Regions from separate parts of the Streptomyces sp. HUAS MS02 genome, predicted to be linked through region 2. Evidence: riboswitches for the same ligand, from Rfam matches in the RefSeq annotation. Region 2 holds a riboswitch; each other region holds the start of a gene.

Region 1 (7,588 bases), 1.6 Mb from region 2:
TGCTGCTGATCGCCGTCGGCCTCTTCTACGACCACTTCACGCCGCGCGAGTTCACCGCGGTCCCCTTCTTCACCGCCGCGCCCCTGGTGGCGGCCCCGCTCTTCTCGCTGCGCGGCACGGTGGTCATCGGCGCTGCGTCGGTGGTCGGCATCACCGTCGTACGGCTCTACTACGACGACGCCGGCCCCGAGGACGCGATCACCGAGATCGTCACGGTGACCACCGTCGCCGTACTGGCCGTACTGATCAACCGCCTCGCACGCCGCAGCGACGCCCGGCTCGCCACCGCCCGGGAGATCGCCGAGGCGGCGCAGCGGGCCGTGCTTCCGGTGCCGCAGGAGCGGATCGGCGGGCTGGAGATCGCCGCCCGGTACGAGGCCGCGCAGGCCGGGGCGTCGATCGGCGGCGATCTGTACGCGGTGCAGGACTCGCCCCACGGCGTACGGCTCTTCGTCGGCGACGTACGCGGCAAGGGGCTGGGGGCGGTGTCCGCGGTGGCGGTGCTGATCGGGGCGTTCCGGGAGGCGGCCGAGCAGGAGGCGACGCTCGAAGCGGTGGCCCAGCGGCTGGAACGGGCGCTGGCCCGGGAGGGGACGCGGCGGGAGGCCGCGCGGAGGGACGAGGCGGTGGAGTACGAGGGGTTCGTGACGGCCGTGCTCGCGGAGTTCCCGCACGGCGCGGGCCGCGCCCGGATCGTCAACCGGGGCCACCCCTCGCCCCTGCTGCTGCACGCCGACGGCACGATGTGCACCCTGGACGCCCCGCGGCCCGCGCTGCCGCTCGGCATGGACGACCTGGGCGCCTGGCCGGACCGCGCGGAGGAGACCGGGTTCCCGCCCGGGGCCACGCTGCTCTTCTACACCGACGGCCTGTCCGAGGCGCGCGACGCGCACGGTGTCTTCTACGACCCGGCCGCGCGCCTCTCGGGCCGTGTCTTCACCGCACCGGGCGCCCTGCTGACGACGCTCGCGGAGGAGGTGCGCCGGCACACGGGCGACCGCACCACGGACGACATGGCCCTCCTGGCGATCCGCCGCCCGTGAAATCTGGTCGTCCGATGTTCGTGAGGTGTGGTCGTCCGACGTCCGTAGGTGTGGTCGTCCGGCGTTCGCGGGGTGGAGATGTCACCGAGCGTGGCCGCTCCACCGTTCTCCGTATAACAACTGACGTCACGTCAGAGCAACTGTTACTCGCGAGTCAAGGTCAACTCGCCCGTTTTCGGCCCCTCATGACCCGTAAAGTCCTGCGCGAAGAGCGGAACGATCATTCGGAACAGCTTGGAATGGAGTACTCGCGTCTATTAACGTTCGATAACGCAGCGCGGTCGTCCCAGCCGTCACAAGAGACGGCTCCGTGCTCACGCGCCGAATCCCGCAAGGGAACCGGGGAACCACCAACCCTGGGGTGAATCGCACGGAAACCGCCGTGGCAGTACGCACGACCGGTTTACGCGCGTAGGAGACCTTCCTGCTCCGAACCCGTCAGCTAACCCGGTAGGCGAGAAGGAAGGAAGGAGTACGCCCACGTGGCGTCGAACCGGTCCGCGACCGAAGCCCCGTTCGTGCCGGCCCAACGTGACGGCGAGAGCCAGACGTTCGGCTACGGCAGCTACAACAGTGACAACGAGGGCCCCTGGCAGGAGTGGAATCCCAGTGAGGATTCGCTTCGTCCCGTTCGCGGTCGGCACCGCGTCGCCAAGAAGACCGGCGTACTCGCCCGTAACGGTCTGGCCCGCAGCTCCACGGTCCTCGGCGTCGGTGTCATAGCCGCCGTCAGCGGTGCCGGGATGGCGAGCGCGCAATCCGGCAAGGCCCCCGTCTCCATATCGATGCCCGACATGCCGAACGTCGGCTCGGTCTTCGAGGACGAGGCCGACGAGCCGGAGCCCCAGGGTTCCACCTCCCCCCTCAGCAACGCGGGGCTGATCGCCGCCGACACCGAGCAGGGCACCGCGGACGCCGGTGAGGCGCTGCGCGCCCGCATCATGGCGCAGGCCGAGTCCCAGCAGGACGCCTTCGACAAGGCCGCCGCCGAGGCCGCGCAGACCGCCGCCGCGGAGCAGGCCGCCGAGCAGGCCGCCAAGGAGAAGAAGGAAGCCGAGGCCAAGGAGGCCGCCGCCAAGAAGAAGGCGGAGGAGGAGGCCGCGGCGAAGAAGGAAGCCGAGCGTCTCGCCGCCCTGGCCAAGCAGTTCACGCTGCCCACCTCCTCGTACACCCTCACCTCCAGCTTCGGTCAGGCCGGCCCGTACTGGTCCTCCGGCTACCACACCGGCCTCGACTTCGCGGCCCCCACCGGCACCCTGATCAAGGCCGTAGGCAGCGGCACCATCACGCAGGCCGGCTACGAGGGCTCCTACGGCTACAAGACCGTCCTCACCCTCGATGACGGCACCGAGATCTGGTACGCCCACCAGTCCTCCATCGGCGTGAGCGTCGGCCAGAAGGTCGCCACCGGCGACGTCATCGGCCGCGTCGGCGCCACCGGCAACGTCACGGGCGCCCACCTCCACATGGAGGTCCACCCCGGCGGCTCCACCACCGGCATCGACCCGGCGGCCTGGCTCCGCAGCAAGGGCCTCAACCCGTAACGGCCGACAGCACCAACCCCGGACAGCGACGCCGCGTGGGCCCATGTGCCCACGCGGCGTTCGTCGATGGGGAAACGATGGGGAAGTCGGTGAGGAATGTGGGCGTCCGGTCCGGTCGTTGAGTAGGACATGACTTCTCTTCGCAAGCTGGGCACATCCGGCATCGAGGTCTTCCCGCTCGCCCTCGGCGGCAACGTCTTCGGCTGGACCGCGGACGAGGCGGGGTCCTTCGCCGTCCTCGACGCGTACGCGGCTGCGGGGGGCAACTTCGTCGACACCGCCGACTCCTACTCGGCCTGGGCCGAGGGCAACGAGGGCGGTGAGTCCGAGCGGATCATCGGCAAGTGGGTCAAGAGTCGCGGCAACCGCGACGACGTGGTCATCGCGACCAAGGTGAGCCAGCACCCCGAGTACCAGGGGATGACGGCGGCCAACATCAAGGCCGCCGCCGACGCGTCCCTGGCCCGCCTCGGCACGGACCACATCGACCTCTACTACACCCACTTCGACAGGCCCGAGGTCCCCGTCGAGGAGATCATCACCGCCCTCGACGACCTGGTGAAGGCCGGCAAGGTCCGCGCGATAGCCGCGTCCAACATCACTCCCGAACGGCTGAAGGCATCCCTGGACTTCTCGGCCGCCGAGGGCCTGGCGCGCTATGTGGCGCTGCAGCCCCACTACAACCTGGTCTCCCGGGACACCTACGAGGGCGCCCTCCAGTCCCTCGCCGTCGACTCCGGCCTCTCCGCCGTCCCGTACTTCGCCCTCGCCAAGGGCTTCCTCACGGGCAAGTACCGCCCCGGCACGACGGTCGACAGCCCCCGGGCGGCAGGCGCCGGCGCCTACCTCGACACCCCGGCCGGCCCGCGCGTCCTCGCGGCCCTGGACGACATCGCCACGTCCCGAGGCGCGGCCCACGCCACGGTCGCCCTGGCCTGGCTGTCCGCCCAGCCGACCGTCACGGCCCCCATCGCCTCCGCCCGCTCCCTGGACCAACTCCCCGCCCTCCTGGCCGTAGCGGACCTCACCCTCACCCCCGAAGAACTGAACCAACTGACGGAGGCTTCGGCGTAGTCAGGCGAAGGCAGAGCCGAGGGGCGAAGCGGGAGGCGGCTCGGCCGTGGCGCCGGGAGGTTGGCAGCTGTCCTGTTCTGCGCCACCGGGGGCCGCAGACGGAAACGCGTCCCGCCCGGAGCTCCGGCCCCGCAGCCGATCCAGGCCCGAGCCCTGATCGAGGCCCCCACCCGCTCTCAGCCCAGCAACGCGCTAGTACCGGTAGGGGTTGTACGCGGGGTACGCCGTCACCCCATATGCCCCATACGCCCCACACCCCACAGGCTGCCCGTACGTCCCGTACGCCCCGCACTCATGGCCGTACCCGTACCCATGGCCGTACCCGTACTTCGCCCCCACCTCCCGCCCCGCGTACCCCATGGCCGGCCGAGCCAGCTCCCGCCTGCGCCACAGCTCGAACAGCAACTCCCGCTCCCGCAGCGCGAAGTCACCCCCGGCCCGCCCCCGCAACCCTCGATACCGGTGGAAGGCCAGCTTCGTCGCGTACACCTCGTACTCCGCGATCGACCGGGCCCCCGCCTTCCCGAAGTGGTGCGCCGCGTACTCCCGCGCCACCCGCCGCCCCCGCATCGACCCCAGCACATACGGCTCGACCGGCGTCAGCCACCCCGCGGCCGCATACGTCGGCAACGCCTCCCGCACGGTCCGCAGCTCCCGCTGCCGGGCCCAGATCACCCACCACGTCAGCAGCCCGAACGCCGGCACCATGAACCCGGCGTACACGGCGAAGAACCCGTACTCCCCGAACGTCGCCGACCCGTTCCAGACCGAGTGCATCCCCATGGCGAGCAGCAGCCCGCCCGCCGGTACGAGCACCCGCCGCGCCCGCTGCCTCTCCGCGGAGTACGCCGCCACCCCGAACCCGATCCCCGTCAGCACGGTGAACAGGGGATGCGCGAACGGCGACATGATCACCCGTACGAAGAACGTGGCCGCGGTGACCGACGCGAGACCGCTTCCCCCGCTGAGCTGGTCCGTCCCGAACGCGGTCCCCAGGTACAGGATGTTCTCGGTGAAGGCGAACCCCGTCGCGGTGAACCCCGCGATCACCACCCCGTCCACGACCCCGGTGAAGTCCCGTCTCCTGAACAGGAACACGAGTAAGACGGCGGCGGCCTTGGCGGTCTCCTCGACGACGGGAGCTATGACGGTGGCGCCCAGGGTGTCGGCGTGCGAGGGATCGGCCGTGGCCGTCGCTATCCACCGCGTCGCGAAGCTGTTCGCCACGATGGCTATCAGCGCCGCCGCGCACGCCCCCCAGGCGAACGCGAACACCAGGTTCCGCCAGGGCCCGGGCTCCACCCGGTCCAGCCACCGGAACGCCGCCATCAGCAGAGGTACGGGCAGCACCGCGAGCCCGAGCCCGACGAGGAACCCCTCCGTGCCGGTCTGTTCCCGGACGAGCGCGAGGATGACGAGCCCGGAGACCGCGAGCAGTGCTATCAGCGCCCCGTATCTGACGCTCTTCCGTTGCCACCAGCGAGTGGGCCTGAACGCGTACCCACCGGTGGAGCCGCTGGGGTGCGTCGGGTAGGGGGAACTGGTGGCCATTGCATTGACCCTAACGAGGGACGGGCGCCGCCCGCGACGGCGCGTGGTACGCCCCGCCGGGCGGTGAAGGCAAGTCGTCAGGCGCCTGTGGGGGGCAGTTCGGACTGCTGCTTCTGCTCCTGGTCCTGCTTCCGCTTCGGATTCCGCTCCTGCTCACGCTGCTGTACGCGGCGGAAGAGCAGATCGTTCACCACATGACCCTTGTCCAGTCCCTGCCCCTCGAAACGGGTCAGCGGCCGGAAGCCGGGACGTGGCGCGAACCCGCCGTCGGCCCGGGTGTTCTCGAAATCGGGGTGGGCGGTGAGTACTTCCAGCATCTGCTCGGCGTACGGCTCCCAGTCCGTCGCGCAGTGCACGATCGCCCCCGGCCTGAGCCGGGACGCGACGAGGGTGAGGAATTCCGGTTGGATGAGGCGCCGCTTGTGGTGCCGCTTCTTGGGCCAGGGGTCGGGGAAGTAGACCCGCAGCCCGTCCAGCGAGCCGGGCGGGAGCATCTCGCGCAGCAGGATGATCGCGTCGCCGTTGGCGACCCGGACGTTGGACAGACCACTCTGGTCCGCGAGGTTCAGCAGGTTGCCCTGGCCCGGTGTGTGCACATCCACGGCGAGGACATTGGTCTCGGGGTCGGCGGCGGCCATCTGCGCGGTCGCCTCGCCCATGCCGAAGCCGATCTCCAGGACGACGGGCCGGTCGTTCCCGAACAGCTCGACGAGATCCAGGGACCGTCCGTCGATGTCGAGCCCCCACTTGGGCCACAGCCGCTGCAGGGCGTCCGCCTGCCCGGCGGTGACCCGGCTCCGCCGCGGCTGGAAACTCCGGATCCGCCGCTCGAAGTGCGACCCGGCGGGATCCGCCTTGGGCCCGTCGGGGAAACGGGGCTGCCCCTTGGCACGGTTATGCCGAAGGGGGGCACCGGTGGTGCGGGGCTCGGGAGAATCGACGGAGTCAGACACAGTGCCCCAATTTTACGGCGCCCGCGAGCCTCCCCGAGGCTCCCAGGGCCACGCAGCGCTTGCGGCGGGGCCGAAGGCCGACGGGGGGCGAGACCGGACGCCGACCCGAGGCCGAAGCCGAAGGCCGACAAGGGTGCTGGAGCACTCAGCTCAGGAAGCCCGAGGGCCGAAGGCGCAGCGCTCTCTGCGGATCGCCGGCGACAGTGGGCGGCCCGTGTGCCTGGGCCGGCCGGGGCGAGCGGGCGGCAGCGCTACTGGGTTGGCCGGGGCGAGCGGGCGCCGGCGTTCCTGAGGCTGGCCGGGTTGTGTCGGCGTCGGTGTTTGGCGGGCGGGCCGGGTCGAGGAGGCGGCAGTGTGCCTGTCGCCCGGCCGGGGCCAGCGGGCGGCAGCGCTACTGGGTCGGTCGGGGCGAGCGGGCGGCAGTGTGCCTGGGTTGGCCGGGTCGAGCAGGCGGCAGTGTGCCTGGGCCGGCCGGGGCGAGCGGGCGTCGGCGCTCCTGAAGTCGGCCGGAACCCCTCGGCGTCGGCCCTCCCACGAATCGGACGGCCAACGCTGGGCTGCGGTGAGAGCACCCTCACACCCGAGCCAACGCCTCCAGCGCCCTCCTCCCCACCTCCCGCCCGATCGGCAGTGAAGCCGTGGCCGCCGGTGACGGCGCGTTCAGTACGTGGACCGCCCGCGCTCCCTCCCGGATCAGGAAGTCGTCCACCAGCGTCCCGTCCCGCAGCACGGCCTGGGCCCGTACCCCGGCCGCGGCCGGCACGAGATCCCCCTCCGAGACCCCGGGCAGCAGCCGCCGCACCGCCCCGGTGAACGCCTTCTTCGACACCGACCGCCGAAGCTCCCCCGCCCCGTACCGCCAGTGCCGTCGCGCTATCCGCCAGGAGCCGGGCCACGCCAGCGTCGCCGCCAGTTCCCGCGGCCGTACGGTCCCCCACCCGTACCCCTCGCGGGCCAGCGCGGGCACGGCGTTGGGCCCGAGGTGGACGCCCCCGTCGATCCCCCGGGTCAGATGCACCCCGAGGAACGGGAACGCGGGGTCGGGCACCGGATACACGAGTCCGCGCACCAGCTCGGGCCGCGCCAGCTCGTAGTACTCCCCCCGGAACGGCACGATCCGCATTCCGGGGTCGTCACCGGTCAGCCGGGCCACCTCGTCGCAGTGCAGCCCGGCGCAGTTCACCAGCACCCGCCCCCGTACGACGTCGCCGCCCCGCACCCGCACGGCGACGCCCAGGGACGCCCGCCGGTCGATCCGCTCGACCTCGGCGCCGTAGCGGATCTCGGCGCCGGAGGCACGGGCGAGCTGCCGGGCGACGCCCACGAAGTCACAGATCCCGGTGGTGCCGACGTGTATGGCCGCGAGGCCGCGCACCTCCGGCTCGTACTCGGCGATCTGCGCGGCGCCCAGCTCCCGCACCGG
Region 2 (7,588 bases):
ACACGGGCAGTTACGACACGACGTCCTGGTCGTCCGGTTACGAACACCTCTCCCAGGTTCCGACGCAGCCGTCGGGCCCCGACGCGAGCGGCCAGTGGGACGCGAGCGGCTGGCTGCAGACCGAACAGTCCGACGACGCGGACCAGTTGGGGCAGGGCGGCCAGACCCAGCAGTGGATCGGCACCCAGCACTTCGACACGGGCGCCTTCGACGCCACCCAGTGGAACAGCGACGGCACACCCGTCGGCGACGAGCACGGTGGCGGCGCGGCCGAACACTCCGGCGGCGCCCCCGAGTCGTACGAAGCGCACGACCACCCGCAGACCGTCGTGGTGGACCTGTCGTCCGAGGCCACGGACTTCCACCAGCAGGCGACCGCCACCTTCGAGCAGATCGCCCCGTACGACCAGGACGAACACCCCTCGGCGGACGGCGAGTTCGAGAGCGACGGCGCGGACCGCGCCATACTCCTCGACGGCGAGGAAGAGGTCACCACGGCGGCCACCAGCAGCGCGGGCCCCGGCCGGGCGGCCACCCGCGCGGCCTCACGGTCGCGCCGCAAGGCTCCGGCCAAACGTTCCGCCCTGCTGACCGTGGCTGTTCCGTCGGCCTGTGTCATGGGGGTCGCGGGGATCGCGGCGGCCTCGGTCGGCGCCACGTCGGACGACACGGAGACGACGGCGTCGATCAAGTCGGACGCCACCGCCGTGAAACCGTCCACCGCCAACAACCAGCTCGACACCCAGCTGGAGAGCCTCTCCGCCGAGGCCGACAACTTCGCCGACCGGGCCAGCCGGACGCAGGAGCGCATCGACCTCAAGGCCCAGCAGGAGCTGGAGCAGAAGAAGGCCGCCGCGGAGGCGGCCCGTAAGGAGCGCCTGCGGCCGAAGTTCGCGCTCCCCGTCGCCGAGCGCGGGCTCAGCGCCTACTACGGACAGTCCGGCGTCAACTGGATGTCCCTGCACACCGGCATAGACTTTCCCGTCTCGTACGGCACCGCGGTGATGGCCGCGACCGACGGCACCGTGCGCACCCAGTGGAACAACGCCTACGGCAACATGGTCATCGTGACCGCCAAGGACGGCACCGAGACCTGGTACTGCCACCTCTCCACCTACAAGGTCGCCTCCGGTACGACCGTCAAGGCCGGCGACACCATCGCCTACTCGGGCAACTCGGGCAACTCGACCGGCCCGCACCTGCACTTCGAGGTCCACCCGGCGGGCGGCTCCGCCATCGACCCGCTGTCGTGGCTGCGCAGCCACGGGCTGGACCCGACGTAATCCGACGTAACCCGACGTAACAGGCAGCCGTCACGCGCCTGGGGCGCACAGACACGAAACACCGGGCCCCTGCTCAGGCAGGGGCCCGGTGTTTCGTTGCGCAGGGCACAGGGCGCGTCCGCTACAGCTTCTCCACCGGCGCGTACCGCAGCAGCAGTCGCTTCGGCTTGGTGTCGCCGAAGTCGATCGTCGCCTCCGCGTTCGCTCCCGAACCCCCGACGCCGACGACCGTGCCGAGGCCGAACTGGTCGTGCGTGACGCGGTCGCCCACGGCGAGGGAGACCACCGGCTTCTCGTCGCCGCGGCGGGTGGCGAAGCCGGACGCGCCACGGGCCGAGGAACGGGAGCGGGAGGACGACAGCGACGCCGCGATACCGGCGGCCGGACCCGAGGACACCGGCGCGGAGGCACCCGTGCGCTTCCACTCCAGATGGGTGGCCGGGATCTCCTCCAGGAACCGCGACGGCGGGTTGTACGAGGGCTGTCCCCAGGCGCTGCGCAGCGTCGACCGGGTGAGGTAGAGCCGTTCCCGTGCGCGGGTGATGCCGACGTACGCGAGGCGGCGCTCCTCCTCCAGTTCCTTGGTCTGGCCGAGGGCGCGCATGTGCGGGAAGACGCCGTCCTCCATGCCGGTGAGGAAGACCACCGGGAACTCCAGGCCCTTGGCGGTGTGGAGGGTCATGAGCGTGATGACGCCCGAGCCGTCCTCCTCCTCGTCGGGGATCTGGTCGGAGTCGGCGACCAGCGCCACCCGCTCCAGGAAGGCGGCGAGGCCGACGGGTGCCGCGGCCGGCGCCTCGCCCTCGGTCTCGCCTTCCGCGGCACCGGCCTCCTGCTCGAACTCCAGGGCAACCGCGGCGAGTTCCTGGAGGTTCTCGATACGGGTCTCGTCCTGCGGGTCGGTGGATGCCTGCAACTCGGCCAGGTAACCCGTGCGTTCGAGGACGGCTTCCAGGACGGTCGCCGGCCCGGCGCCGGACTCGACGACGGTCCGCAGGTCCTCCATCAGCGTGTTGAACCGCTTGACCGCGTTGGTCGACCGGGCGGCCATGCCGTACGCCTCGTCCACGCGCTTCAGGGCCTGCGGGAAGCTGATCTTCTCGCGCTGGGAGAGGGCGTCGATCATCGCCTCGGCACGGTCGCCGATGCCGCGCTTGGGCACGTTGAGGATGCGGCGCAGGGGGACGGAGTCCTCGGGGTTGGCGAGGACACGCAGATACGCGAGGACGTCCCGGACCTCCTTGCGCTCGTAGAAGCGGACGCCGCCGACGACCTTGTAGGGCAGGCCGACCCGGATGAACACTTCTTCGAAGACACGGGACTGGGCGTTCGTCCGGTAGAAGACGGCGACGTCGCCGGCCTTCGCGTCGCCCGCGTCCGTCAGTCGGTCTATCTCGTCGGCGACGAACTGGGCCTCGTCGTGCTCGGTGTCGGCGACATAGCCGGTGATCTGCGCACCGGCGCCCGCGTTGGTCCACAGGTTCTTCGGGCGGCGGGACTCGTTGCGCTCGATGACCGCGTTGGCCGCGGAGAGGATCGTCTGCGTGGAGCGGTAGTTCTGCTCCAGCAGGATCGTCGTCGCGTCCGGGTAGTCCTCCTCGAACTGGAGGATGTTGCGGATGGTCGCGCCGCGGAAGGCGTAGATCGACTGGTCCGCGTCACCCACGACGCAGAGCTCCGCCGGAGGCACGTCCCACTCGGCCGGCGGCACGTCCACCGGGTGCTCGGAGGTGCCGACCAGCTCCCTGACCAGGGCGTACTGGGCGTGGTTGGTGTCCTGGTACTCATCGACGAGGACATGACGGAAGCGACGGCGGTAGTGCTCGGCGACGTCCGGGAAGGCGCGCAGCAGATTGACCGTCGTCATGATCAGGTCGTCGAAGTCGAGCGCGTTCGCCTCGCGGAGGCGGGACTGGTACAGCGCGTAGGCCTGGGCGAGGGTCTTCTCGAAGCCGTCGGCGGCCTGGGCGGCGAAGTCCTCCTCGTCGATCAGCTCGTTCTTCAGGTTCGAGATCTTGGCGCTGAAGGACTTGGGCGGGAAGCGCTTCGGGTCGAGGTCCAGATCACGGCAGACGAGCGCCATCAGCCGCTTGCTGTCGGCGGCGTCGTAGATCGAGAAGGAGGACGTGAAGCCGAGCTTCTTCGACTCGCGCCGCAGGATCCGGACGCACGCGCTGTGGAAGGTCATGACCCACATCGCGTTCGCGCGCGGGCCGACGAGCTGCTCGACGCGCTCCTTCATCTCACCGGCGGCCTTGTTGGTGAAGGTGATCGCGAGGATCTGGCCCGGGTGGACATGCCGCTCGCCGAGCAGATGCGCGATGCGGTGGGTGAGCACCCGGGTCTTGCCGGAACCCGCGCCGGCGACGATGAGCAGAGGGGAGCCGGCGTGCACCACGGCCGCCCGCTGGTTCTCGTTCAGCCCGTCCAGGAGGGCCGCCGCGTCGAGGGCCGGGCGGGGGGCGCCGCCCCGGTAGTACTCGTCCCGGTCCGGGGGCGCGTCGAACTTCCCGCCGAACAGATCGTCCGGAAGCGGCTCCGGTACATGATCGTCCTCGGGCGGCGGCGGGGGCTCCTCCGCATGGCCGCGGGGGGCCTGGAGGTCCGCCAGGAAGCTGTCGTCAAAGAGGCTGCTCATCGCTCTCCGAGTCTAGGCGCCCCCACTGACAGCGAGGGGCCGCCCCGGGAAGTCCACACCCGCCACTCACCGCGCTCACCTCACGACGGTGAGCGATCGAGCGTACCGCCTGCCGCACGCACGAGGCTAAGGTCACGAAAACGTATCGGGCATATCGAACATCAACCTTCACACGGGACCCACGAGTTGGCTAGCTTCTTCTCTTGGGCCGTACGACACAACCGGCGAACGTCGCCGGGCCGCACGGCCTCCGCCGAGTCCGGTACGCCTCTCGTGGCGCCGGAGCCGGGGACCCACCGACCTCAGGGGTGAATCGACCCGACCGCCGCTCGCGGCAAGGGTCGTAGGGCAAACCTTCCGAAGCTTGCGCCCGAACCCGACAGCTAACTCGGTAGGCGGACTACGGAAGGAGACGCCGAACCATGGCGCCGCACCGCAAGCCGCGTCCGACCGGCCGGACGCGCGCGGGCATACGCACCCCCGCTCTCGCCACGGCCGCCCTCACCTCCGTGGCCCTGCTCTCCCAGACGGCCACCGCCGCACCCTCCGACGACAGGCCGAGCCTGGAGGAAGTCGGGAAGAAAGTCGACGACCTCTACCGCAAGGCCGGGTCGGCGACCGAGAAGTACAACGCGGCCAAGGAGAGGACGACCAAGCAGAAGAAGAAGGTCGACACCCTCCTCGACGGCGTCGCCAAGCGCACGGAGAAGCTCAACGAGGCGCGGGAGGAACTGGGATCGTTCGCCGCGGCCCAGTACCGCAACGGCGCGTCCGCCCCCGACCATGCCTCGCTGCTCCTCGCGGACAACCCGCAGGACTACTTCGACCAGAACCAGCTGATGGACCGTCTGACGGACCGTCAGAAGCAGGCCGTCGACGCGTACGTCACCGAGCAGGCCGACGCGGCGGAGCAGCGCCGGACCGCGAGCGACAGCCTCGAGAAGCTCACCGAGTCGCAGAACGCCCTCAAGGCCGGCAAGGCCAAGGTCCAGGCGAAGCTCGCCCAGGCCCGCGAACTGCTCTCCACCCTCACCGCCGAGGAGAAGGCCCGGCTCGCCGCGATCGAACAGCGCGAGCAGGAGGAGGCCGACCGCAAGGCGGAGGAACTCGCGCGCCTGCAGGCGGCGCAGCAGGCCAGCCAGGAGGCCCCGAGCACCCAGGAGACCCAGGAGCCCCAGGGAGGGACCACCGCCGGCACGGAGACGTCCCCCGGCACCAGCGGGACCACCGCCCCCGTCGAGGACTCCACCTACGCCACGAAGGCGACCAAGGCCCTGGCCTTCGCCCGCGCTCAGATCGGCAAGCCGTACGTCTGGGGCGCCACCGGCCCCGGCTCCTACGACTGCTCCGGCCTCACCCAGGCCGCCTGGAAGGCCGCCGGCGTCGACCTCCCGCGCACCACCTACGACCAGGTCGAGGCGGGCACCACCGTCCCCCTCGCCGACGCCAAGCCGGGCGACCTCGTCTTCTTCTACGACAACATCGGTCACGTCGGCATCTACATCGGCAACGGCATGATGATCCATGCCCCCAAGCCGGGCACGTACGTCCGCGAGGAGTCGATCTTCTACGACGGCGAGTCCTCGATCCACAGCGTGGTGCGGCCCGCGTAACCGGGGCTCGCCACCCGGGGCCTCACCGTGAGGGTTGCCTCAGGTCCAGAGCACCGCGATGAAGACGTTGGCGGTGGTCAGCGCGCCCACCAGAGCGAAGAGCGGCTTCTCCACCGTCTCCTCGTCGCGCTTCACGTAGACCAGGCCGAGGATCACGATCAGCAGCGCGAGCTTGACGCCGATCTTGATGTTGTCGACGGGCTGGTCGTCGGCCTGGTTGAGGCCGACGAGGAGGGCGCCGGTGACGAGCATCGTGAGGGCGCCGTGCAGCATGGCGGGGACGAAGCGGGCGGCGCCCTGGCCCATCGCCTTCATCTGGGTGAGGAATCCTCCCAGGAGGGAGGCGATGCCGATGATGTGGAGACCGACGAGGATGTGGATGAGTACGTCCATGCGCGGAGCCTAATGAGGTGCCCGAGACCCCTCGGGCACCGGGGCGGCCGGACCGGAACCTTCGACCGGCGCCCTCGACCGGCACCCTCGGATGACCTTGCATATATGCGCTCCATAGCACCGAGACGCACCCGCCCGGTCCGAAATCGCCGCATCGGTCATCGCACAGCGTGAAGTCGGCGGCGCCGGGCCAGGATCTCGGTCACATACGGTCACCTCACAGTCGGTGCGCGCCACTTCCGTACAACGCGTTACCGGGCCATCACAGCCAGGTTTAACGTCCTCCCTCAGGTGACCGGCTCCCCACCGCCGCCCGGGCCAGGGGCGGCAGTCGGCCACCACCGCCGAGAAGGTCCGGCGGCGTCCCGCTCCCCCTGTGCGGGCCGCCGCCGGACGCGTCACCGCTCCCCCCAGGCGGTCCGTACGGACAGACGATGTTCGTACTGCGGACGGCGGTCGTACGGAGAGGACGTGGACTCCACGTGGCAGCGCACCGCAAGCCCAGACAGCGCTCGCTCGGCGGCCATACGGCCCGCACGGCCGCGACGATCGCCCTCGCGGGCGCGGCGACAGCGACCGGTTTCGACGGCACCGGGCACGCCGACCCCCAGCTCACCCCGGAGCAGGTCAGGGCGAAGGTGGCCAAGCTGTACCAAGAGGCCGAGGTCGCCACCGAGAAGTACAACGGCGCGAAGGAGAAGGCCGACAAGGCCCAGGAGAACCTCGAGGAGCTGCGCGACCAGGCCGCCCGCCGCACCGAACGGCTCAACTCGGCCCGGGACGAACTCGGTTCGCTGGCGGCGGCGCAGTACCGGGACGGTGGCATCGCCCCCACCTGGCAGCTCGCCCTCTCCGCCGATCCCGACCAGTACCTGGACGGCGCCGCCCTCGCCGAGCGCGTCGGCAGCCGGCACTCGGCGGACGTGGCGAGCGTACGGAAGCAACTGCTGGACATCGAACGCCTGCGCGGTGCCGCCCGCGTCGAACTGGGCACGCTCAAGACCCGGCAGACCGAACTGAAACGCCATAAGAAAACCGTCACCTCCAAGCTGACCGACGCCCGTCAGCTGCTCGGCCGACTCACCACCGAGGACCGCTCACGCTTCGACACCCGCAGCGGCACCACGGGGCACGCCTCGCGCTCCTCCACCACGGCCCAGCGCGGCCTCACCGGCCCGGTCTCCCCCGCCTCCGCCACATCCGACGCCCCCAACTCCCGCGCCGCCGCGGCCATCTCCTACGCCTACTCCAAGATCGGCAGCCCGTACGTCTGGGGCGCCACCGGTCCCAACGCCTTCGACTGCTCCGGCCTCACCCTCGCCGCCTACCGCGCCGCCGGTGTCTCCCTCCCCCGCACCACCTACTCCCAGATCAACGCCGGCCCCCGCGTCGCCCGCTCCGACCTCCGCCCCGGCGACCTCGTCTTCTTCTACTCCGGCATCAGCCACGTGGGCATCTACATCGGCAACGGCCAGATGATCCACGCCCCCAACCCCTCGGCCCCGGTACGCGTGGCACCCCTGGACGAGATGCCGTACGCGGGCGCGACACGGGTGGCTTGAGCGGGGCCCTGAGGCGAGGGCTCTGAGCCGTGGGCCCGAGTGGCGGGTGGGAAGGGGGCGGGGGCGCCCCGGCGCTGGCGGGCGCGGCCGGACCCACCC
Region 3 (7,588 bases), 4.8 Mb from region 2:
GCTCGATCGCCGAGCGCAGCGACTGCGCGTACGCCTCGTCGAACCCGACCGGCGGCGGGTCCACGAACACCTGCCGGGGCAGGACCCCCTGCCACAGCTCGTGCATCCCGCCCTCGGGGTCGCACACCGACATCGGCTGCCAGGTGTCGCCGTGGTAGCCGCCGCGCCAGGTCAGCAGCCGCCGCTTGCCGGGGCGGCCGAGCGAGCGCCAGTACTGCAGGCACATCTTGACCGCGACCTCGACGGACACCGACCCCGAGTCGGCGAGGAACACATGCTCCAGACCCTCGGGCGACATGTCGACGAGGTGCTTGGCCAGCCGCACGGCGGGCTCGTGGGTGAGCCCGCCGAACATGACGTGGCTCATCCGGCCGAGCTGCTCGCGCGCCGCCTCGTTCAGGACGGGGTGGTTGTAGCCGTGGATCGCCGACCACCACGACGACATGCCGTCGACCAGCTCGCCCGAACCGTCCGCGAGCTTCAGCCGGACCCCGCTCGCCGACTCCACGACGAGCGGTTCCTGCCGGCCCGGCATGGGCCCGTACGGGTGCCACACATGCCGCCGGTCGAGCTCCACCAGCTCCGGCACGCTCAGACCGGACGACTCGGGCAGGCTCAGGCCGGTCACCTCAGGCATTGGGCGCGAGGTCGGTTCCGGCGCCCCGGCGGCGTACGGCCACCAGATCCGTACGGGCCTCCCCGGCCGGGGTCGCGGCGGCCGGGGCCCGGTCGGCGGAACCGCACACACCGCCCCCCGCGTGCGAGCCGCAACCCGCGCCCGCGGTCTCGTCCTTGTGCGATCCGCAACCGCCCCCGGCGTGCGATCCGCACCCGGCGCCCTCCGCGGACCCGCAGCCCCCACCGGCGGCCGCTGTCGCCCGGTGCCGCGGCAGCGTCACCTGGTCGGTGCCCTCGACCTCGAACCCGGCGTCCGCGATCATCTCCAGGTCGGCCCTGCCCGCCTGGCCCTCGCTGGTGAGGTAGTCGCCGAGGAAGATCGAGTTGGCCAGGTGCAGGGCGAGCGGCTGCATCGTGCGCAGATGGACCTCGCGGCCGCCGGCGATCCGTACCTCGATGTCCGGGCAGACGAACCGCACCATCGCCAGGATCCGCAGACAGCGCTGCGGGGTCAGGTTCCACTCCTTGGCCAGCGGGGTGCCCTCGAACGGGATCAGGAAGTTCACCGGCACCGAGTCCGGGTCCAGTTCGCGCAGCGAGAAGACCACGTCGACCAGGTCCTCGTCGCTCTCGCCCATGCCCGCGATCAGCCCCGAGCAGGCCGACAGACCGGCCGCGTGCGCCTTCTGGACCGTGTCCACCCGGTCGGCGTACGTGTGCGTCGTCGTGATCTCGCCGTACGTCGCCTCGGACGTGTTCAGGTTGTGGTTGTAGGCGTCGGCGCCCGCCTCCCGCAGACGTTCCGCCTGGCCGTCGGAGAGCAGACCGAGACAGGCGCACACCTCGACGCCCTCGTTGCCGTCCTTGATCGCCTTGATGGTGTCCGAGACCCGGTCCACGTCCCGGTCGGTCGGGCCGCGCCCGGAGGCCACCAGACAGACCCGCTTGGCGCCCCCGGCGAGCCCGGCCGCGGCGGCCTCGGAGGCCTCGTGCGGCTTGAGCCAGGTGTACTTGAGGATGCCGGCCGTCGAGCCGAGCCGCTGCGAGCAGTAGGAACAGTCCTCGGGGCACAGGCCCGACTTGAGGTTCACCAGGTAGTTCAGTTTCACCCGGCGCCCGAACCAGTGCCGGCGTACCTTCCCGGCCGCGGCCACCACGTCCAACAGCTCGTCGTCGGAGGTGCCGAGAACGGCGAGCGCCTCGGCACGGCTCAGCGGCTCTCGCCGGAGCCCCTTGTCCACCAGCGTGTTCAGCAGGTCCATGAGAGCCGATCCTGTCCTACGGGACCGCTCCCGGCCAAGGAGGCTTCGGACAACAGAGTGGGATCGACGTGTGGGTATTGCCACATCGTGGGCGGCTGGTCCGGCCGTTAGTGTCTGTGCACTGCCTACAAAAGCCCCCGCCGAGCCGTCCACGACGGCCCGGCGCTGCGGGCCGCACATCAAACCGGAGGACCAATGGCGTTCGGCTGGATCGACGAGCAGGCCTCGGCGCGCCGCCGGGCCGGGCTGGTGCGGACCCTGCGCCCCCGCCCCGCCGACTCGCCGCTCCTCGATCTCGCGAGCAACGACTACCTGGGTCTGGCCCGGCACCCCGAGATCACCGAGGGCGCCGCGGAGGCCGCGCGCCGCTGGGGCGCCGGCGCCACCGGCTCCCGGCTCGTCACCGGCACCACCGAGCTGCACGGTGAGCTGGAGCGGGAACTCGCCGACTTCTGCGGTTTCGAGGCCGCCCTCGTCTTCTCCTCCGGTTACGCGGCCAACCTCGCCGCCGTCACCGCGCTCGCCCCGCACGGCTCGCTGATCGTCTCGGACGCGGGCAACCACGCCTCCCTCATCGACGGCTGCCGGTTGGCCCGGGGCACCACCCAGGTCGTGGCCCACGCCGACCCGGAGGCGGTCCGCAAGGCGCTCGCCACCGGCGGCGGGGCGCCTGCCGTCGCCGTCTCCGACACGGTGTTCTCCGTGGACGGCGACGCCGCCCCGCTGACCGGACTGGCCGCTGCCTGCCGTGAGTTCGGCGCCGGGCTCGTGGTGGACGACGCGCACGGCCTCGGTGTCCTCGGCGACGGCGGCCGGGGCGCGCCGTACGCGGCGGGGCTCGCGGGCGCCCCCGACGTGGTCGTGACGGTCACGCTGTCGAAGTCGCTGGGCAGCCAGGGCGGTGCGGTGCTCGGCCCCGCGAAGGTCATCGACCACCTGGTCAACGCGGCCCGGACGTTCATCTTCGACACGGGCCTCGCCCCCGCGGCGACCGGAGCGGCGCTCGCCGCGCTCCGGCTGCTGCGCCGTGAGCCCGAGCGCGCCGCGCGGGCCCGCGAGGTGGCCCGGGAGCTGCACACACGGCTGACGGCGTCGGGCCATGAAGCGGTGCGGCCCGACGCCGCCGTGGTCTCCGTACGCGCGCCGTCGCCGGATCAGGCGGTGCGGTGGGCGGCGGACTGCCGTGCGGCGGGTCTCGCCGTCGGCTGTTTCCGTCCACCGTCCGTACCGGACGGCGTTTCGCGGCTGCGGCTGACCGCCCGCGCGGATCTCACGCGGGAGCAGATCGACCGAGCCGTGGGGATCATCGGCGATACGCGGCCGTGAGTCGGCGTCAGGGCCGAGCGTCGCCGTAAGCGGAAGTGCGCACGCCGTCGGCGGTGGTCACCGAAGCGTGGTGATGAATCCCTCCCAGGCGTCGGGGTCGAACAGCAGGGCGGGCCCCGCCGTGTTCTTCGAATCGCGTACGGCCACCAGGCCGGCCCAGCGGCCGGACGTGGGACGGGCCGTCTCCACGCAGTTGTTCATCCCCGTGCTGCGACTGCTGCGCAGCCATCGCACTCCGTGCAGTTCGGTACTGGTGGGTACGTTCCGAGGCAGTGCGGACATGGTGCCTCCTTACGCGCCGGCGGCTAACCCGGCGATGTAATCCAACGAGTCCTCGGGCGAAAGGGCGTGGATCTGAAGGGCGTTGAAGGCCTCGACATACGCCTTGAGGTCTTCTTTCCGTTCGAGGTAGAGGCTACTCGTCAAGTGGTCGAGAACAACCACGTCCAGATCAGATGTGCTCCGAAATGAGAAAATTACGAAAGGGCCCGTGACGCCGATGTGCGCCCCGGCAGTGAACGGCAGCACCTGCAGTCGCACCTGAGGCAGCCGGGCCGCCTCGACCAGCCGGCCCAGTTGCCGGGCCATGATCTCGGGACCGCCCACCTCACGTCGGAGAACGCCCTCGTCGAGCACGGCGCTCAGCTTCAGCGGCGGGTTCGCGCGCAGCACTTCCTGCCGCGCGAGCCGCACCTCCACGAGCGCGTCGAGTTTGTCGTCTTCCAGCCCCTCCACCGCGGCCCGGGTCACCGCCCGCGCGTACTCGGGAATCTGCAGCAGTCCGGGCACCACGGAGGTCTCCAGCGTCCGCATCCCCCCGGCCTGCGACTCCAGGCTGATGAAGTCCCGGTACGTCGGCGGCAGTACGCCCCGGTACGCGTGCCACCAGTTGTGCCGCCCGCCGCCGTCCTCGGAGCCCGCCAGCGCCAGGAGCAGCTCCCGCAGTTCGGCGTCGCGGACCCCGTACGCGTCCAGGAGCTTGCGTACGTCCGCGGGCTTCACCCCGCTCGCGCCCGTCTCGATCCGGCTCACCTTGGACTGGTGCCAGCCCACGCGGTGGGCCGCCTCGATGCTGGTGAGCGCGGAACGGGTGCGCAGGACACGCAACTCGGCACCGAGCTTGCGGCGGCGCACCGCCGGACCGTACTGCATGGGATTCTCCTTCCGCCCGGCGTGCGAAGTCGGGGTGACGACAGAGGATGGACGAAACCCCCACCGAAATACGGTCGGCCGTCGGATAGTTCACCGCTTCGAGCGACAGATATATGCATATCTTGGTGGATCGTGCCCGTGACAGCCCAGGTAGTGGCAGTCTGGCGCGAAGCACCAGTCCGGGACCGTAGTCGAACCATCCGCTCCCTGTCGGACATCCGGTCCCGTGGGAAAGGGACGCCTCGCCATGGCAGATCACCTGGAAGCATCCGTCACTCTGCCGAGCGATCCCGCCTCGGTGTCCGCCGCCCGGAACTACGTCGCCGGCGTGCTCGCCGAATGGGGTCTGCCGGGCGACACCGACATCGCGGACACCGTGCGCCTGATCGTGTCCGAGCTCGCCACCAACGCCGTCCAGCACACCCTCGGTCAGTCGCCCACCTTCACCGTGGACATGGCCCTCGACCGGGACGAGCAGCTGCGCATCGGCGTCACCGACAGCCATCCACGCTTTCCGAAACGGCTCCCGGCCGCCGTCCAGCAGGACAACGGCCGGGGCATGGTCATCATCCGCTGGCTGACCGCCGAGTGCGGGGGCAGGCTCAGCGTCAGACCCACCCGGGAGGGCGGCAAGACGGTGGCGATCGAACTGCCCTGGACGGTCCCGGCCCAGCCGGTCAGCGCGGGCGGTCCGCAGGAGACGTGACGGCGTCCCAGTTCGTGTCTTCCGTGTCCGCGTTCGTGTCCGGGCCCTGAGGCGTCCTCGATGACGGTGCGGGCGCGGGGGGACGTGCGGGCGTGGTCGGAGTCGAGCCGTAGCGGTCGGAGACACGGCCCACCAGCTTCGGGAGGACGGCCCACAGGCTCAGGCACACGAGGAGGGTGCCGGCCCCGGCGGCGATCCCGGCAGTCCGGCCGAGCGTCACGTCCACGACGAGCAGGACGGATCCGGTGAAGGCCGGCATCAGCACGATCAGGCCCGCGGTGGCCAGCCTCGACGAGACCTGGACGATGACGGGCTTGGCGTTCTGCTGGAAGAGCGAGCGGTGCAGGGCGGCCGGGGCGGTGAAGAGCGTCGCCGCGAGGACCGAGAGCAGCAGGGTGATGACGTACGTGGCGCGCTGGACGGAGTCCAGGTCCGGAAAGCGCGGGGTGAAGGCCAGCGTCAGCAGGAAGGCGAAGAGGATCTGCACCCCGGTCTGGGTGACGCGCAGTTCCTGCAGCAGTTCGGAGAAATTGCGGTCGGCGCGTTCGAGTGGGGTCTCGTTGCGTGCGGGGCGGGTGCGTTCGTCGGCCATGGTCGAACGGGTATCCAAAACCGCCGGTCGCACGCCCGTGGGGGCGGCGGAGCTCCCCGCCGCCCCCACGTGGGTCAGCGGACCCGGCCGTACCAGACGTTCTTCGTCCAGAGCTTCTGCAGCCGGACGACGTCACCCGTCTTCGGCGAGTGCCAGATCTTTCCCTTCCCCGCGTAGATACCGACGTGATAGACGTTCGAGCCCGAGTGGAAGAAGACGAGGTCTCCGAGCTTGCGGCTGCTCGCGGAGATGTGCTTCGTCTTGTTGTACTGCTGCTGAGCAGTACGGGGCAGCTTCTTGCCCGCCTTCTTGAACGAGTAGAGCGTCAGCCCTGAGCAGTCGAACCTGCTCGGGCCCGTGGCGCCGTACTTGTAAGGGGAGCCCTTCTTGGAAGCCGCGACCTTGAGTGCCTTCGACGCCACCGTGGCGGCCTCGGCGTCGGCTGCGACGCCCGGGACCACGATGCTGCCGCTGACAGCGGCGATGGTCAGAGCCGAGGCCGTGCCGGCCCGGGTCAACAGCGACGGGACACGATTCAGCGCAGTCATGCGCAACCCTTCGTCAGCCGCCTGTGAAGGATGACCTGTCGGATTCGGGCTGGCGAAGTTGCCCGGCCGCTGACGCGGCTTCACCCCAAGGGCTGCTCGGCGCGGTCATGGCTTGACCGTTCCGGCGACCCGTCGTGCTTGGGTCCTCCACTCCTGCCGATGCACTTCTGTCGACCGGTCATCCGGGCGGCGGCAGGACTCGGCGTCCACCCGGATCGCCCCGCCGCTGCGGCGGGGGCTTGTCGTCAGGAAGGGATCTTGACGCACTGAAGTCCGAAAATCCCAACGGAACCGTGGATTTGTGGTCTTACTCACCACTCGCCCGTTCGGGTGGACAGACCCTTTTCGGCTGTTGTGTCCAGGCGGTCGAGGAGGTCCGCACCAGCACCGGAATGGTGCATTCCGGCCCGGTACCAGGCGTGTTGCGCAACTTGACAGGTCCTCACGACGTATGGGCCGATGGGTCGATCGCAGTAGGCCGTCCGGACGGCGCGAAACCTGGACCGGACGCTCCGTCAGTAGTACGGCGAGCGCCCCGGGATCGGTTCAGACGCTCTGGTGCTCTGTCCACATTGGTTCGCCGGGTTGGTGGGCGGGGCGGACGGATGTGCGGTATGTCCGATCCGAGTGCTGGGGTGCGGTGGCTGAGCCTGTCCGCGTGCGCAGGTTGACCGACCAGGAGGGGCAGAAGCTGCAGCAGATCGTGTGCCGGGGCAGCAGCAGTTCGGTGCGCTTCCGACACGCGATGATGCAACTGACGTCCGCCGGCGGGAACCGGTTCCCGGTGATCGCCCAGCTGGTGCAGGCCGACGAGGACACCGTGCGCGATGCGATCCATCGGTTCAACGAGATCGGCCTGGCCTGCCTGGACCCTCGGTGGGCGGGAGGCCGTCCCCTCCTGCTGCACCGCACCCACGGAGTCCGGTACTTCCACGGCTGCTATTCGGTCGGCGACGACACGCTCTGGGGCATCAACCGCCGGAAGAAGGGTGCCGCGAACACTGGCAGCGCTCAGGTCGATCCGGGCCGCCCGACCGGACGGCGCCCCATCCACGTCTTCTTGGACAACCTGTCCGCCCACAAGGGTGAGACGGTCCGCCGCTGGGCGAGGAAGAACCGCGTCCAGCTGTTCTTCACGCCGACCGCGTCCTGGGTCAAGCCGATCGAGGCGCACTTCGGGCCGCTGCGGCAGTTCACCCGAAGCGGAAAGTCTGGGAGGCCACGCTCCGCCGGATTCCACCCCGCCTTGGGAAGATGGGAAGACCAGCCCTCGCCATCCGGCGAGCATTCCGAAGGTGTCCTCGTCCGGAAGGGACTCCTCCTTGGCACTCCGCCGGCAACCCTGCCGAGTGATCGTCCCGATCAGGTGCGGTCACAGTAGTGA
Region 4 (7,588 bases), 2.3 Mb from region 2:
AGCGCGCCTTGAGGTCGCGCAACTCCTCGACCCGCTCGCGCGCCTCCTCGCGCTCCCGCTGCATGTCGGCGATCTCGGCACGCTGGGAGACGTACTGCCTTATGGGATAGGCGAGCGCCACGATCATCGAACAGAGGACGAGGGCGAGGAGCGCGGCCCGGCCGGTCAGCCGGGAGCGGCGGGCCTGGCGCTTGGTCTGGGAGCGGTAGACCCGGGCGGCCGTCTGCTCACCGAGCACCTTCAGCCGGGTCGCGGTGGAGAAACGGTCCCGGTCCCGGTCCTTCACGGCCATGTCCCGCTTCCCCTTCCGCTTCTGCCTTCTCCCGCGCGCACGCGCGTACGTCCCCGCACACGGTACGGGACCGGTACGGGGACGTACGTACGACGCTTCCTACTGTTGCCGTCAGCCCTTGAAACGGGGGAAGGCGCTGCGGCCGGCGTAGACCGCGGCGTCGTCGAGGATCTCCTCGATGCGCAGCAGCTGGTTGTACTTGGCGACGCGGTCCGAGCGGGCCGGGGCGCCGGTCTTGATCTGGCCGCAGTTCACGGCGACGGCGAGGTCGGCGATGGTGACGTCCTCGGTCTCGCCGGAGCGGTGGGACATCATGCACTTGAAGCCGTTGCGCTGGGCCAGCTCGACGGCGTCCAGGGTCTCGGTCAGCGAACCGATCTGGTTGACCTTGACCAGCAGGGCGTTGGCGGAGCCCTCCTCGATACCGCGGGCGAGACGCTCGGGGTTGGTGACGAAGAGGTCGTCGCCGACGATCTGGACCTTGTCGCCCAGCTTCGCGGTGATGGTGTTCCAGCCGGCCCAGTCGTCCTCGAACAGCGGGTCCTCGATGGAGACGAGCGGGTACGCCTCGACGAGGTCGGCGTAGTACTCGGTCATCTCGGCGGCGGAGCGCTCCTTGCCCTCGAAGACGTAGACGCCGTCCTTGTAGAACTCGGAGGCGGCGACGTCGAGCGCCAGGGCGATCTGCTCGCCGGGGGTGTAGCCGGCCTCCTTGATGGCCTCGAGGATGAGGTCCAGGGCGGCGCGGTTGGACTCCAGGTTCGGGGCGAAGCCGCCCTCGTCGCCGAGGCCGGTGGACAGGCCCTTGGTCTTCAGCACCTTCTTGAGGGTGTGGTAGACCTCGGCGCCCCAGCGCAGGGCCTCGGAGAAGGACTCCGCGCCGATGGGGGCGATCATGAACTCCTGGATGTCCACGTTGGAGTCGGCGTGCGAGCCGCCGTTCAGGATGTTCATCATCGGAACGGGCAGCAGGTGCGCGTTCGGGCCGCCCAGGTAGCGGAAGAGCGGCAGGTCGCTGGCCTCGGAGGCGGCGTGGGCGACGGCGAGGGAGACGCCGAGGATGGCGTTGGCGCCGAGGGAGGCCTTGTTGTCGGTGGCGTCCAGGTCGAACATCGCCTGGTCGATGAGGCGCTGCTCGGTGGCGTCGTAGCCGACGAGCTCCGGGCCGATCTGCTCGATCACGGCGAGGACGGCCTTCTCGACACCCTTGCCGAGGTAGCGGTTGGGGTCGCCGTCACGGAGCTCGATGGCTTCGAAGGCACCGGTGGAGGCGCCGGACGGGACGGCGGCACGACCGGTGCTGCCGTCGTCGAGGCCGACCTCGACCTCGACGGTGGGGTTGCCTCGCGAGTCGAGGATTTCCCGGGCTACGACGACGTCGATGGACGGCACGAGCATCTCCTTCATGGGATGTGACGCGGAAGTGCGGGGCCCGCGGGCCTTGCGACTAGAGCCTAACCGCCCCGGGCGCGTCGGCAGCCGACCGACCGTCCCGTGGACAGACAGACCGTACCCATTGTTTCAGTCCGGAACAAAGGGGGGTGGGCCAGAAAGTGAACGGGAAGGGTCCCGCGGGGCGGGCCTGGAGGTGCACGGGCATGAAAAACCCCGCCCCGGTGCGTACGGGGGAATGCGCACCGGGGCGGGGAGCTCGTGGGGACGGGGGACGGCCTCACGAGGTCTTCACTATGGAGGACACGGATGTGAGCGGGCTGTGGTTCAGCCGGGAAGCGGCCCGAATTTCTCGGCCCGGCCGAACCAGCCCCGCCTGCCCGGCCATGGGGGCGGCCGTGGGGGACGGCAGGCGTGTGGTAGTCGTCGTCCTCGCCCGGGGTCAGCTCAGGTGGAGCTGCTGGCCCGGGTAGATGAAGTCGGCGTCGTCGATGATGTCCTTGTTCAGCTCGAAGAGCTTCTCCCAGCCACCCTTGACGTTCTTCTTCTCGGCGATGCCGCTGAGGGTGTCGCCGCTGACGACCTTGTACTCGCCGTCGCCCTTCTTGACCTTCTTGCCGGTCGGGGTCTCGACGGTGGCGCGCTCGGAGGAACGGGAGGCGCGGGTCTCCTCGCCGCTCTTCTCGGTGCTCTTCTGCGAGGTGCCGGAGTTCGAGGAGGAGGCGGCGGCGCCGTCGTACGAGGCGCTGGACAGGCCCTTGCCGCAGACCGGCCAGGCGCCCTTGCCCTGGCCCGCGAGGACCTTCTCGGCGATGGCGATCTGCTGGGCCTTGGTCGCCTGGTCGGCGGTGGAGGCGTACTGCGTGCCGCCGTAGCCGGCCCAGGTGGAGGCCGCGAACTGCAGGCCGCCGTAGTAGCCGTTGCCGGTGTTGATGGACCAGTTGCCGCCGGACTCGCACTGGGCGACGGCGTCCCACTCGGAGGCGGTGGCGGCGGAGGCGCTGCCGGCGGCCATCAGCGGGGCGGCGACGGCGGCGGCGCCGGTGACACCGGCGACGGCGATGGCGCGAACAGCCTTGGACGGGCGACGGTGCTTGCCCTTGCTGGAAAACAGCATGGAGAGATCCCCTCACCGACGCCTGCGAGGTGAGCTGTCGGGTTCGGGCCGGTTGAGTTGCCCGGCCGCGTCCGCTCGCCTCTCGGCTCACATGGCGCGGCTTCACCCCGAGCCGGTTCCGGACGTACGCCCCCGAAGGGCCGCAACCACCGGACCCGGCACTTACCTTGGGTCCCCCGCTCCTGCCTACGGCGCTTGACGCGACGACTGTTCCTTGCGGCCGTTGGCAGGATTCGGCGTACCGACCGCAGGGGCCCGCTGTGGCGAGCGGTCACGACCGTAAACAGGTGATTGCCCGAATTTCAAAGACGATCAGGGGGTCTGTGATTCATCTCCCATGGAGATCAAAACGGGCATTCAGGGGCGAATGGTGACCCGAACTCTCGCTACTTTTCGCCCGTTTCGGCACCGACTTCGAGGGTCTGACCGGGAAGGATGAGGTCCGGGTCGGTTCCGACCGTGGTCTCGTTCTCGGCGTACAGCTCGCGCCACCCGCCGGTCAGGTCCAGCGAGTTGGCGATCCGCGTCAGGCTGTCGCCCGCACGGACGGTGTACGCGCCGTCCGTGGCCGCCTGCGCCGCGTCGCCGCCACGGGAGGCGTGACGGCCGGAGGGGGTGGGGTCGGCGGCGCGGGAGCCCTCGGTCGCGTCCACACCGGCCTCCGCGTCGACGGCGGCGCTCTCGTCGGCGCTGGCGCCGCGGTGGCGACCGGTACCGGCATCACTCTCACCGGCCGAAGACTTGTCGCTTTGCTCAGACTTGTCCGACTTTGCCCCCTCGGAGGTCGCGGAGTCGTCCGCGCCGGCCTCGACCTCGGCCTCGGTGGAGCCGTCGGCGGTCGAGCCGGTCGAGTCCGAGGGCTCGGCCGAGTCGGACCCGTCACCCTTCCCGGCCGAAGTGGACGAATCAGATGAACCTGACGAATCCGAAGAACCAGACGAGTTGGCTGAATCGGAGGAATCGGAGGAACCGCCCGACTTCGCCGAGTCGTCCGCAACGCCCGTGTCCACGTCGGCCGAACCGGAGTCGCCACCGAGGTTGTGCAGCAGACCGCACGTGGCCCAGACGCCGACGCCCTGGTCGGCGAGCACCTTCTCGGCGACGGCTATCTGCTGCGAACGGCTGGCCTGGTCGGCGCTGGTCGCATAGTCGAGGCCGCCGTACTTCTCCCAGTTCGCCTGGGTGAGCTGGAGGCCGCCGTAGCGCCCGTTCCCGGTGTCCGCGCTCCAGAAGCCACCGCTCTCGCACTCCGCCACCTGGTCCCAGGTGGTCCCGTCGGCCGCGCTCGCGCCGGTGGCGCCGAGCAGGGGGATCGCGATGGCCGAGCCGGTCACTCCGGCCGCGACGAGGAGGGCGGGCGCCTGACGGGGGCGACGGTGACGACCGTTCCCGGAGAGCATGCGGTTGCCTTTCACACGACAGCAGTGACCGGTGCGAAGGGCGTGATGACCCCTTCGCACTGACGTGTGAACGTAGCCGCAGTCGATCAGTTGTCACAAGTTAATGCAGCGCAGATCACGTGAAGATCACAGAGTTGAGGGAGCGTCATTTTCCGCCATGGAATGCGTTACTGCTACGGGCTGCCCGGGTACTACTACGTACCGTTCACGCGCCGCCCACGAACCGCCCCTGCGGGGTGAATTGCACCGGAAGCGTGCGCAATCCCCGCATGATGAGCCCTCCTCGCCATCTCAAATCGGCTGAATCCACCGCGAGTCGAAGGTCGGGGAGGCGGCTGAGGAGTGTCGCCAGCGCGGTCTGGCCTTCGAGGCGGGCGAGGGGGGCGCCGAGACAGTAGTGGATGCCGTGGCCGTAACCGAGGTGCTGGTTGTCACGGCGGGAGAGGTCGAGGGTGTCGGGGTCCTCGAAGCGGGCCGGGTCGCGGTCGGCGGCCGCGAGGACGACGAGGACGGGGTCACCCGGGGCGATGTCCTGCCCGCCGACGGTGAGGGGGCGGGTCGCGAAGCGCCAGGTGGCTAGTTCCACGGGGCCGTCGTAGCGCAGGAGTTCCTCGACGCCGGTCTCGAGCAGCGCGGTCTCCCCCGCGGCGAGGGAGGTCTGGAGGCGGGAGCGCTGCTCGGGGTGGGTGAGCAGGGCGTAGGTGCCGTTGCCGATGAGGTTGACGGTCGTCTCGAAGCCGGCGAAGAGCAGGATGAACGCCATCGCCGCGGCCTCGTTCTCGGTGAGGTGCTCGCCGTGGTCGGAGGCGCGGATGAGGCCGGAGATGAGGTCCTCGCCGGGGGCGGGGTGCTCGGTGAGGGCTTCCCGCTTGCGGTGGATGAGGTCGGCGAGATAGCCGCGCATCTTCTTGACCGAGCGCGCGACACCGCCCCTCGGGCCGCCGCCGTGCCGGATCATCATGCCCGCCCAGTCCCGGAAATCATCCTGGTCCTCGCGGGGGACGCCGAGCAGGTCGCAGATGGCGTGGATGGGCAGGGGGAAGGCGAAGTCGTGGATGAGGTCGGCTTCGCCCGTCTCCGCGAAGCGGTCGATGAGCTGGTCGGTCAACTCCTGGACCCGCGGGGCGAATTCGGCGACGCGGCGGGGTGTGAACGCCTTGGAGACGAGGCGGCGGAGCCGCGTGTGGTCCGGCGGATCGATGTTGAGCAGATGGGTCATCAGCTCGGCCTTGCGCTCACCGGGGATGCCGGTCTTGCCCTTGGCGTGGGCGGGCTCGGCGTGGTGCGCGGGGTTCTTCGACAGGCGCGCGTCGGCGAGGGCCTGCTTGGCGTCGGCGTAGCGGGTGACCAGCCAGGCCTCCACACCGCTGGGGAGCCGGGTCCGGTGGACCGGCGCGTGCTCCCGGAGCCAGGCGTACGCCGGGTAGGGGTCGGTGGCGAACTCCCAGGTGAAGAGGTCGGGCGCGGGGGGTGCCGCGGGAGTGCCGGTGGGGGTGGGTGCGGGCTGCTCGGTCACCCGTCGACGGTAGCGGGCGCCCCGGGCGGCCTCCCTCCCGGCCAGGATCTTCTCGTCCCGCGCGCCCCGGGGGGGGCGACGGGCCTCAGTCGCCCAGCACCCGGACTCGGTCGAGCACGGGGTCGAACCCGAGCACCGGGTGGTCGTACGCACCCTCCGGGCACATCACGACCGGCCTGGCGAGGTGGCGACCGAGGCCGCGCAGGAAGTCGCAGAACGCGTCGAGCCGGTCCTGGCCCTGGATCTCCCGCAGGTCCATGTCGAAGTCGATCTCCTCGTCCGAGAGGAAGCGGAAGATCACCAGCATGTCCCGCGTCGGCCACACCCTCAGCTGGGGGCATTCGGCGCCGGGCGGTCGCGCGAGGACGTGGGCGGCACTCGGCACGGCCAGCGGCGTGGCGCCTTCCATGTACTCGTGCTTCCAGCCGCTCCGTGCGACGAGGTCGAGGAGCGCCTGCCAGTGCCGCGCCGATGCGTTCGGGACGTACAGGTCCGGCAGGGCGCCCATCAGGTCGGGGTCGAAGCGCTCCTTCACCTCGTCCCACGGCAGGTCGGGGGTTTCGTCGCTCCGGGGCATGTCAGTCCGTGTCCAGGCCCTCCGCGGTGCGGATCGCGTCGCGGTAGGCGCGGGACGCCGCTCTCAGGGCCGCTTCGGGGTCGGTGCCCTCGGCCTCGGCGCGGGCGGCGAGGGTGAGGAGTTCGTAGCCGATGCCGTGGCCCTGGGGCGGCGGGACGGCGAGGCCGGCGGTGCGGACGCGGGAGGAGAGCTTGGCGGCGAGGGCGAGGCCGGGCTGGCCGAGGGGGATGCCGTCGGTCACGGACTCCCGGCGTTTCTCTATCGCCTTCGTGCGCAGCCAGTGCGCCTTGACCTCCTCCGGGGTGGTGGCCGTGGCGTCGCCGAAGACATGGGGGTGGCGGTGGATCAGCTTGGTGATGATGCCGGCGGCGACGTCGTCGATGGAGAAGGGGGCGTCGGGGTCGTCCTCGGCGATACGGGCGTGGAAGACGACCTGGAGGAGGACGTCGCCCAGTTCCTCGCGGAGTTCCTCGCGGTCGCCCTCCTCGATGGCCTCGACGAGTTCGTACGCCTCCTCGATGCCGTACTTGGCGAGGCCCTTGTGGGTCTGCTGCGAGGACCAGGGGCATTCGGCCCGGATGCGGTCCATGACCTGGACGAGGTCGAGGAGGCGCGCGCCGGGGAGGTCGTAGGAGGCGGGGAGCAGCTCCAGGGACGGCATCGTGAGGCGGCCCGAACCGGCGAGGCGGGCGAGGCCGTCGGTGAGGCGGGGTTCGCCCTCGGCGGTGGCCACCACGACCACGGTGCGGCCGCCGGCGCAGGCGTCGACCAGTTCCTCGGCCGTCGGGGTCGCCCGCTCGACCGTGACGCCGGCCTCGCGCAGATACGGGAGCTGCGGATGCGCCTCGTCCGCGCAGAGGACCCGGTCCGCCCCGTGCAGTGCCTGCCACGCGGGCCAGGACAGCAGACCGGGCGCCACCCGGTGGCTGGTGGTGAGCAGGACGACTCGGCCGGGGTCGGGGGACGACGTCTGGGGGGCCGTGGGACCGGGGTCGCCGTCGGGGCGGTGTGCGTTCACCCCACGAACGTAACCCACGCCGCCGACGGCCCCCGAAGCACCGGTTCCGCCCCGCGCTACGCCGGCTGCTGTGTCCCCGCCCCGGTGACTTCCTTCAGCCACGGGGTCTTGGCCTCCAGGAGGCCGATGCGGCCGGATGCCTTGTCGACGCCCCAGCTGCCGTAGCGGGGGTTGAGGTCGACGCCGAGGTTCTCGGATGCCTCCGAGAGGGCCTTCCAGAAGACCGTGCCGCCCTCCGGGCTGTTCAGGTCGGCGCCGAGGGCGGCTGCGAGTTTC

What was found. Region 2 has a riboswitch for cyclic di-AMP ahead of ACZ9QC_RS15335 (C40 family peptidase). Riboswitches for the same ligand answer to the same signal wherever they lie in the genome.
Region 1: it holds a riboswitch for cyclic di-AMP, as region 2 does, so the genes downstream of both, ACZ9QC_RS22260 (M23 family metallopeptidase) here and ACZ9QC_RS15335 (C40 family peptidase) in region 2, are expected to answer to the same signal.
Region 3: it holds a riboswitch for cyclic di-AMP, as region 2 does, so the genes downstream of both, ACZ9QC_RS36335 (C40 family peptidase) here and ACZ9QC_RS15335 (C40 family peptidase) in region 2, are expected to answer to the same signal.
Region 4: it holds a riboswitch for cyclic di-AMP, as region 2 does, so the genes downstream of both, ACZ9QC_RS25370 (transglycosylase family protein) here and ACZ9QC_RS15335 (C40 family peptidase) in region 2, are expected to answer to the same signal.

The regions. Positions count from the first base shown of each region.
Region 1 covers NZ_CM146747.1:5,180,643-5,188,230, forward strand. Annotated here, with positions in the region: gene ACZ9QC_RS22255 (PP2C family protein-serine/threonine phosphatase) at 1-1,043, shown strand, start outside; cyclic di-AMP (ydaO/yuaA leader) riboswitch at 1,353-1,515, shown strand; gene ACZ9QC_RS22260 (M23 family metallopeptidase) at 1,526-2,587, shown strand; gene ACZ9QC_RS22265 (aldo/keto reductase) at 2,717-3,661, shown strand; gene ACZ9QC_RS22270 (PrsW family intramembrane metalloprotease) at 3,854-5,212, opposite strand; gene trmB (tRNA (guanosine(46)-N7)-methyltransferase TrmB) at 5,290-6,165, opposite strand; gene lhgO (L-2-hydroxyglutarate oxidase) at 6,740-7,588, opposite strand, start outside.
Region 2 covers NZ_CM146747.1:3,604,780-3,612,367, forward strand. Annotated here, with positions in the region: gene ACZ9QC_RS15325 (M23 family metallopeptidase) at 1-1,283, shown strand, start outside; gene pcrA (DNA helicase PcrA) at 1,405-3,921, opposite strand; cyclic di-AMP (ydaO/yuaA leader) riboswitch at 4,163-4,334, shown strand; gene ACZ9QC_RS15335 (C40 family peptidase) at 4,344-5,534, shown strand; gene ACZ9QC_RS15340 (hypothetical protein) at 5,574-5,927, opposite strand; gene ACZ9QC_RS15345 (C40 family peptidase) at 6,410-7,489, shown strand.
Region 3 covers NZ_CM146747.1:8,399,477-8,407,064, forward strand. Annotated here, with positions in the region: gene ACZ9QC_RS36300 (adenosylmethionine--8-amino-7-oxononanoate transaminase) at 1-637, opposite strand, end outside; gene bioB (biotin synthase BioB) at 630-1,880, opposite strand; gene ACZ9QC_RS36310 (8-amino-7-oxononanoate synthase) at 2,076-3,206, shown strand; gene ACZ9QC_RS36315 (DUF397 domain-containing protein) at 3,264-3,488, opposite strand; gene ACZ9QC_RS36320 (helix-turn-helix domain-containing protein) at 3,498-4,358, opposite strand; gene ACZ9QC_RS36325 (ATP-binding protein) at 4,606-5,064, shown strand; gene ACZ9QC_RS36330 (DUF6328 family protein) at 5,036-5,656, opposite strand; gene ACZ9QC_RS36335 (C40 family peptidase) at 5,731-6,204, opposite strand; cyclic di-AMP (ydaO/yuaA leader) riboswitch at 6,208-6,378, opposite strand; partial or broken gene ACZ9QC_RS36340 (helix-turn-helix domain-containing protein) at 6,845-7,585, shown strand.
Region 4 covers NZ_CM146747.1:5,875,546-5,883,133, reverse strand. Annotated here, with positions in the region: gene ACZ9QC_RS25380 (FtsB family cell division protein) at 1-292, opposite strand, end outside; gene eno (phosphopyruvate hydratase) at 404-1,684, opposite strand; gene ACZ9QC_RS25370 (transglycosylase family protein) at 2,127-2,801, opposite strand; cyclic di-AMP (ydaO/yuaA leader) riboswitch at 2,806-3,005, opposite strand; gene ACZ9QC_RS25365 (transglycosylase family protein) at 3,188-4,201, opposite strand; gene ACZ9QC_RS25360 (cytochrome P450 family protein) at 4,407-5,717, opposite strand; gene ACZ9QC_RS25355 (hypothetical protein) at 5,803-6,294, opposite strand; gene ACZ9QC_RS25350 (nucleoside triphosphate pyrophosphohydrolase) at 6,296-7,312, opposite strand; gene ACZ9QC_RS25345 (SurA N-terminal domain-containing protein) at 7,369-7,588, opposite strand, start outside.